One region of the Tessaracoccus yangjingae genome, then DNA from elsewhere that is predicted to be linked to it. Evidence: riboswitches for the same ligand, from Rfam matches in the RefSeq annotation. Region 1 holds a riboswitch; the other holds the start of a gene.
What was found. Region 1 has a riboswitch for thiamine pyrophosphate ahead of thiM (hydroxyethylthiazole kinase). Riboswitches for the same ligand answer to the same signal wherever they lie in the genome.

Region 1 (4,159 bases):
TGACCGGGCGGCAGATCTTCGAGACCTGGTACGCCATGAGCGCGCTGCTGCGCTCGGGTTTGGACATCTCGGGGGTCATCACCCACCGCTTCCCGGCGTCGTCGTTCCGCGAGGCGTTCGATGTCGCGGCGGCGGGTCACGCCGGCAAAGTCATCCTGACCTGGGACGAGTGAGGACCACCATGGCATTCCTGGACCACATCCGCGGCGAGCTCGCGCAGCTGCGCGCCGACGGCCTGTACAAGACGGAGGCGCCGTTGACGACGGCGCAGGCCGCGCACGTGGGCACCCCCTCCGGCGAGGTGATCAACCTGTGCGCCAACAACTACCTGGGGCTGGCTAACTCGCCGGTGCTGATCGACGCCGCCAAGCGCGCCTACGACCGGTGGGGCTTCGGCATGGCGTCGGTGCGGTTCATCTGCGGCACGCAGACGCAGCACCAGGAGCTGGAGTCGCGGATGACGGCGTTCCTCCGGACCGGACGCAACGGCTTCGACGGCTGGGACACCATCCTCTACTCCTCCTGCTTCGACGCCAACGGCGGCCTGTTCGAGACCCTGTTCGGGGCCGAGGACGCCATCATCTCCGACGAGCTCAACCACGCCTCCATCATCGACGGCGTCCGCCTGAGCAAGGCCGCCCGCTACCGCTACCGCAACCGCGACATGGCTGACCTGCGCGCCCAGCTGGAGGCGTCGCGGGGGGCGCGGCACCGCGTGATCGCCACCGACGGGGTCTTCTCGATGGACGGGTTCGTGGCGCCGCTCGACGAGATCTGCGCGCTGGCCGACGAGTACGACGCTCTGGTGATGGTCGACGACTCGCACGCGGTGGGCTTCGTCGGCGAGACCGGCGCGGGGACGCCGGAGCGCTTCGGCGTGATCGACCGGGTGGACATCCTGACCGGAACGCTGGGGAAGGCGCTGGGCGGGGCCTCGGGCGGGTACACGTGCGCCCGGTCCGAGGTGGTGGAGCTGCTTCGGCAGAGGTCGCGGCCGTACCTGTTCAGCAACTCGCTGGCGCCGTCGATCGTCGCCGCGACGATCGCCTGCCTGGACCTGCTGGAGACCTCGTCGGCCCTGCTGGAGCGGTTGGCTGAGAACACGGCCTACTTCCGCCGTCGGATGGTCGAGGAGGGGTTCGACATCCCCGAGTCCGACCACCCCATCGTCCCGGTGATGCTGGGCGACGCCGTCCTCGCCGCGCGGATGGCCGACGAGGTGCTGGCCCGGGGCGTGTACGTGCGGGCGTTCTCCTTCCCCGTCGTGCCCAGGGGCGCGGCCCGGATCCGGACCCAGATGTCGGCCGGATTGTCGCGGGCGGACCTTGATGTCGCGGTGGGCGCCTTCGTCGCGGCCCGCGCCGCCGTCGGCGAGGCTCAGACCGATTGATCAGTGGTTCCCAACCGCGGAGAGACGGTCCCCCAGTGACGGGCTTCACGCTCAGGCCGGCAGGGGGCACCGGCACTGCGGGCACTTTTTCGCGGTCAGCGGGGCGGGAGGGCCCACTGGTAGGCTCGCCGAAGCCGGGGTGCCCCGAAGTCGGGGCTGAGAACACACCCGCAACACCTGATCTAGGTCGTGCTAGCGAAGGGAGCCACCTCTCATGACCATTCCCACCCCCTCCACGCCCGGCGACGCCACCGACGTCGCCCCACCGCACCCCACGAGCGCCATCCTCGCCGCCCTCCGCGACACCACCCCGCTGGTGCACTGCATGACCAACACCGTGGTGCCCGAGATCACCGCCAACGTGCTGCTCGCCGTCGGGGCCGCACCCGCCATGATCGACCTCCCCGAGGAGGCCGCGATCTTCGCCACCGTCGCCTCCGCCCTGCTCATCAACGTGGGCAACGGCCTCTCCGAGCAGCACGAGGGCATGCGCCGCGCGGCGGCGGCGGCCGACGGCGCGGGCACCCCCTGGGTCCTCGACCCGGTCGCGGTGGGCGCCCTCCCCGTGCGCACGCAGCTCGCCCGCGACCTCCTCGCCCACCGCCCCACCGCCATCCGCGGCAACGCCTCCGAGATCCTGGGCCTCGCCGGCGCCAGCGGCGGAGGTCGCGGGGTGGACGCCACCGACGAGGTGGAGGCCGCCGTCGAGACCGCCCGCAGCCTCTCAGCCGCCACGGGCGCCGTCGTGGCCATCTCCGGCCCGGTGGACGTGGTGGTCAGCCCCACCCAGACCACCAGGATCACCGGCGGGCACCCGCTGATGCCGCTGGTTATCGGCACCGGCTGCGCGCTCGGCGCGACGGTGGCCGCGACACTCGGCGCCTGCCGCGACACGCACGCCGCGCATGACGCCGTCGTGGCCGCCCACGCCCTCTTCGGCGCCGCGGGGCTCACGGCCGCCCAGCACGCCCGCCACCCGGGCAGCTTCCGCACCGCCTGGCTAGACGCCCTCCACGCGCTCACGCCCGAAGAGGTCGCCGCCCTCGTCACCATCGAGGAGCAGGCATGACACAGGCCTCGCCCGGCCTCGCCGACGGCGTCGACTGGCGCCTCTACTACGTCACCGACACCGCCCTCTCCGGCGGCCCGGACCGGGTCCCGCACGTCGTGGAGCAGGCCGTCCTCGGCGGCGCCGGGGTGGTGCAGATCCGCGACAAGGACCTCCCCGGCTACGAGTTCCTCGCCCTCGCCAGGGCCTGCGTGCAGGCCGCCCGCCGCGCCCAGGATCAGACGGGGCGCCCCGTCGCGCTCGTCGTCAACGACCGCCTCCACGTGGCCGAGGAGCTGGGCCTCCACTTCCATCAGGGCCAGGACGACGGCGACATCACGCAGGCCAGGCACCGCCTCGGCGCGGATCTCCTCATCGGCCTCAGCATCTCCACCCAGGACGAACTGGACGCCGAGCTCGCGGACCAGACGGCCGACGTCCTCGGCTTCTCCCCACTGTGGGCCACACCCACCAAGACCGACGCCGCCCCCGCGCTGGGGTCCGACGGCACCGCACGGCTCGTCGCAGGCACCGCGGCCCGCGCGAAGACCCTCGCGATCGGCGGCATCAACGCCGCCAACGCGGCGCAGGCCATCGCCACGGGCGTGGACGGGATCTGCGTCGTGTCCGCCATCACCACCGCCCCCGATCCGCGAGCCGCCGCCGCCGGGCTGCTCGCCCTCTGGAGAACCCGATGACCACCACCACCCCGAAGATCGCGTTGAGCATCGCAGGCTCGGACCCCAGCGGGGGCGCCGGCATCCAGGCGGATCTCAAGACGTTCACGGCCCTCGGCGTCTACGGCGCCGCCGCCCTAGCGGGTCTGACCGTGCAGAACACCCAGGGGGTCCGCGCGGCCCGCCCGGTCGACCCGTCCTTCGTCCGCGACCAGATCCTGGCGGTGTTCGACGACCTCCCCGTCGCCGCCACGAAGCTCGGCATGCTCTCGAACGCGGAGGTGGCCAACGCGGTGGCCGACGTGCTCGAGGAGCGCCGCGACCACGCGGGCCTCATCATCCTGGACCCCGTCATGATCGCCACGTCCGGCGACGCGCTGCTCACCGACGACGCCGTCGACGTCGTCCGCACCCGCCTGCTCCCGCTCGCCGATGTCGTCACGCCCAACGTTCCCGAGGCCGCCGTCCTCCTCGGCCAACCGCCCGTCACCGACACCAACGGCCTCATCCGCCAGGCGCGCCAACTCGTCGACGCCGGCGCCCGCGCCGTCCTGGCCAAGGGCGGGCACCTCACCGGCACCGAGCTCACGGACGTCTTCGCCCACGGCGACGAGCTGTCCCTGCTGACCGGCCCCCGCATCGCGACCCGGCACACCCACGGCACCGGCTGCACCCTGAGCTCGGCGATCGCAGCCGTCGCGGCCCGCCGGGGCGACACCCGGCGCACCGGCGTGCGGCTCGAGTCCGTGGAGGAGGCGCGCGACTACCTCATGCGCGCCCTCGAGTCCGGCGCGGGCTGGCGGCTCAGCCGCACCGCTGACCAGGGCCACGGCCCGGTGAACCACCTCGTGGGCCGGGTGGAGTCGTGGCTGTGAGCCCCGACTGGACCCCGGGGCCCTTCAGCGCCGAGGCCTGGGACGCCACCGCCGCCATCCGCGGGCGCATCGACACGCTCCCCCTCCTCACTGAGCTCGCCGACGGCACCCTGGAGGCGCACCGCTTCGTCGAATACCTCGGACAGGACGACTTCTACCTCCGCGGCTA
Region 2 (4,159 bases), on a different contig from region 1:
TGCCGACCGGGAGGGTGGCGTTGACCAGCTCGTCCCCGTCGTGCTGGATGGCCACCCGGACACCGTCGGTGCTGCCGGCCCCGGCGCGCAGGGCCACGGGGGCTGTGATCAGCACGCTGCCCGTGTAGGGGGCGACGAAGCGGCGCACGGTGTCGACGGGCGGGGACTGCTTCTCCATCTTCTCGACCAGGTCGTCCAACTCCTGGCTGCTGGTGGACGGCAGAGCCGACGAGCCGAGCGGAACCGGGGTGCCCTCGCTGTCGCCCTGGAACGTGGGGATGCCACCCACGAGGCGGTTGAACAGCACGGTGCCGTTGTTGACGAAGTCCACGAGGCCGTCGGCGTTGACGTCGGCGAAGTAGGCGCGGCTCCAGGAGAAGGCAAGCCCGGTGCCCACGCCGATGGCGACCAGCGGGTACGCCTCGAACGACACCTGGAAGCCGAAGTTCGAGTCCTTCGACAGGCTCGGCAGATTGACCGCATCCGAGGCGTCCCACGTCTTCGGCCCACCCGGCCCGCTCGTGTTGAGCCTGAACTTGATGCCCCCGTCGTCGGCCTGGAAGACCTTGTCGGGAAGGTTGTCTCCGTTGAGGTCGATCCACTCGACAAGCGAGGCGGAGTCGGCCCCGCTCAACTCGATCCCCGCGCCGAAGGATCCCGTCTTCAGCGGGACGGCGGCGTTGAAGCCGATGTAGATGTTGCCGGACCCGCCGTTCGACTCGCCGCCGCCGAGGGCGGACACGTCCGCGATTTCGTCGAGGAAGGTGCGGTCCCGCACGTCGGACTTGGTGTCCTGCGTCGACTGGGCGGTGAGTCCGTCGATGCTGCTGCCGCTGCCGGTCAGGTCGTCGTACCAGTCGATCTCGTGCACGTGCGGGTCGTCGACGCCCTGGGTGATGGTGCGCAGCAGGGACTTGCCGAACCGGCCCTCGGCGTAGCCGAACGTGTACCGGGCGGCGATGTCGGTGTAGGTGCGCACGGCGCCGGAGGCGGGCGCGGGCCCGTGCCTGACCTCCACGCGGGCGAGTCGGTCGACGAGGACGTCGACGTAGCCGAGGCCCGCGTCGATGACGGGGTCGCGGCGGACGGCGCCCGGAGCGGGCATCTGGGACTCGCGGATGAACTCGACGCGGTAGGGCGCGCCGTTGAAGTCGGTCACGCTCGCGGTGGCGTCGGTGTAGAGGATCTGCCTGAGAAACGTGTGCTGACCGCAGAGGCTTGCGGACGGGGTGCAGCCCTGGTTGACGATCCAGGCCGAGCCGTCGAACTGGTAGACGACCTTCTGGTACTCGTAGCGGATGAGGTTGACGCCCACGTCGCGCTGGGCGGAGAGCTTCCATTCGACGATGTGGCCCGCCTCGTTGCGCACGACGGACGCCTCGTCGAACGAGGCCGGGGTGGCGACCGCCGGGCCGCCGCTGTCGGGCTTCCCGCCGTACCAGCGCACCTTGCCATCCTGGCTCCTGACCTCCCAGAAGTAGTTGGCGGGCCAGCCGGACCCCTCACGGTGCCGGATGATCTCGTCGAAGTCGGTCTCCACCTGCCGCGCATAGTCCGCCCTGGAACCGTCCACGCGGTTCTCCCAGGCGGAGCCGTTGGCGTTGGGGGTCAACAGGTCCCCGTCGAGGAGGTAGGACTCGCTCTCCTTCGCCTGGTCGAAGTGCGGCGCGCCGAAGGAGGTGTCGACGACGACCTCCCCCACCCCGAGATCCCACCCGAGGCCCAGCCACCCGTTGCCGCCGCCCGAGGTGTAGGACAGCGACAGCTCCGGCGTGATCCCGTGACCCGGGGGGATGTCGATCGGGTACGAGAGGTCCATCGAGCCGGTGTTGTTGGCGATCGGCGCCTCGATGAGCGACAGTCCCTCCGTCGGGTCCGGCTGGGCAAGGCCCGTCTTGTCGTCCTCGCCGAACGCCTGGGGCGAGATCGGCTGCTGTGGCGAGAGCGTGTCGGTGGCCAGCTGGCTCGCGGCGATGCCGTCGTCACCGGAGCCGCCGGACTCCACCGACGTGGCGGGCACCACGCCGACGCTGGTGACGATCAGGGCGAAGATGGACATCACGGCGAGCGCACGGCGGGGCATGGGCATGGAGGTCTCCTGGTTGAACCATTGACTAGGACACACCCCACCCCAGATCCTCGGCCCACGGATATCGGGCAAATGCCCTATCTCACCGCCGGCCTGAGCGGAGCCACGCTGGAGGACCACTGTCGCACCGCCCCTCCCGGACCGGTGCGCGGACGTCCCCGCGTTGGGTATAGCCTTGTGGCCACACACAGGGGAGCGCCACTCGGGCGCTGAGAGTGCGGGCAAGCCGCAGACCCTCAAACCTGATCCGGTTAGCACCGGCGTAGGGAGTGAGAATTCTCCTCGGCTGCCGCCGAGCCTCCGAAAGGAGCGAGCATCACCATGCAGACCATCGTCAAGACCCTCGCGGCCGGCGCCGTGGCGCTGACCCTCGTCGCCTGCGGGTCACCGCAGCCGGAGACCGGCTCGTCGTCCTCGGCCCCCGCCGAGCTCCGCGAGACCGACACCCTCACGGTGTTGACCCACGACGCCTTCACCCTCCCCGACGAACTCAAGGCGAAGTTCGCCGAGGAGACGGGCTACGAGGTGACCTACACCACCCCCGGCGACGGCGGGGCCCTGGTCAACCAGCTCATCCTCACGAAGGACTCGCCGCTGGGCGACGTGGTGTTCGGCGTGGACAACACGTTCGCGTCCCGCGCCGCCGAGGCCGGCGTCCTGGCCCCCTACGAGTCGGAGGCGGCCTCCTCCGTCCCTGAGGAGCTGCGGGCCCCGGGCCTCACCGCCGTCGACTACGGCGACGTCTGCATCAACGCCGACACGGTGTGGTTCGAGGCCAACGACCTCCCGCTGCCCCAGACGCTGGACGACCTGACCGACCCGCGCTACAAGGACCTGCTGGTGGTGACCAACCCCGCCTCGTCGTCGCCCGGCCTGGCGTTCCTCATCGCGACGGTGGGCGCGAAGGGCGAGGGCTACCTCGACTACTGGCGGGCCCTCATGGACAACGGCACCAAGGTGGCCGCCGGCTGGACCGACGCCTACTACACGGACTTCTCCGGCGCCGACGGCAAGGGCCCCCGCCCCCTCGTGCTCTCCTACGCCACCTCCCCCGCCTTCACCGTGACCGGCGACACCTCGACCACCGTGGCCCTCCTGGACACCTGCTTCCGGCAGGTGGAGTACGCCGGCGTGATCGCCGGGGCCGAGAACGAGGTGGGGGCGGCCAAGTTCATCGACTTCCTGCTCACCCCCGAGGTGCAGGCCGCGATCCCGGAGAACCTGTACATGTTCCCGGCCGTCCCCGGGACCCCACTGCCCGAGGTCTGGCAGAGGTTCGCGGTGCTCCCGGACGCGCCCATCGACGTGCCGCAGGACCTGATCGGCGCGTCGCGTGACGAGTGGATCCGCGCGTGGACGGACGCCACGAGTTGAACCGTGCGCTCTGGAGGGCCGGCTGGGTGATCGCGGCCGCGATCCCCGCCGCCTTCCTGGCGCTGTTCTTCGCCTGGCCCGCCGCCAGCCTCATCGCGCGCGGCTTCCACGACGGCACGAGCTGGACACTGGACGGGTTCGCCGCGGTCTTCGGCTCCCCCAGGACGTGGAGCGCGGTCCGCTTCACCCTGGGCTCCGCCCTGTCCACGACGGCGGCCTGCCTGGTCCTCGGGCTGCCGGGCGCCTACCTCCTCTACCGGTGCAGCTTCACCGGCCGCGACACTCTCCGCGCTCTGGTCGCCGTCCCGTTCGTGCTGCCGACGGTGGTGGTGGGCGTGGCGTTCGGGTCGCTGCTGCGTGAAGACGGCCTGCTGGGCGGGCTCGGCCTCGGCGGCTCCGTGGCCGCCATCCTCGCGGCCATGGTCTTCTTCAACTACTCCGTCGTCGTGCGCACGGTGGGCACGTTCTGGGCCCGGCTGGACCCCCGGCTCGCGCAGGCGGCCGCGACACTCGGCGCCTCCCCGGCCCGCGTGCTCATGACCGTCACCCTGCCCACCCTCGCGCCCGCGCTCCTGTCGGCCGCGTCGCTGGTGTTCCTGTTCAGCGCATCGTCCTACGGCATCGTCATGGTCCTGGGCGAGACGAGGTTCCAGACCATCGAGACCGAGATCTGGTTCCTCACCACGCAGCTGCTGG

Region 2: another riboswitch for thiamine pyrophosphate. It lies ahead of ACZK5D_RS00815 (thiamine ABC transporter substrate-binding protein); the one in region 1 lies ahead of thiM (hydroxyethylthiazole kinase).

The regions. Positions count from the first base shown of each region.
Region 1 covers NZ_JBUZNN010000008.1:111,897-116,055, reverse strand. Annotated here, with positions in the region: gene tdh (L-threonine 3-dehydrogenase, zinc-binding type) at 1-173, shown strand, start outside; gene kbl (glycine C-acetyltransferase) at 182-1,390, shown strand; TPP riboswitch at 1,516-1,611, shown strand; gene thiM (hydroxyethylthiazole kinase) at 1,605-2,459, shown strand; gene thiE (thiamine phosphate synthase) at 2,456-3,136, shown strand; gene thiD (bifunctional hydroxymethylpyrimidine kinase/phosphomethylpyrimidine kinase) at 3,133-3,990, shown strand; gene ACZK5D_RS12270 (TenA family protein) at 3,987-4,159, shown strand, end outside.
Region 2 covers NZ_JBUZNN010000001.1:170,206-174,364, reverse strand. Annotated here, with positions in the region: gene ACZK5D_RS00820 (SpvB/TcaC N-terminal domain-containing protein) at 1-2,089, opposite strand, end outside; TPP riboswitch at 2,269-2,375, shown strand; gene ACZK5D_RS00815 (thiamine ABC transporter substrate-binding protein) at 2,411-3,463, shown strand; gene ACZK5D_RS00810 (ABC transporter permease) at 3,442-4,159, shown strand, end outside.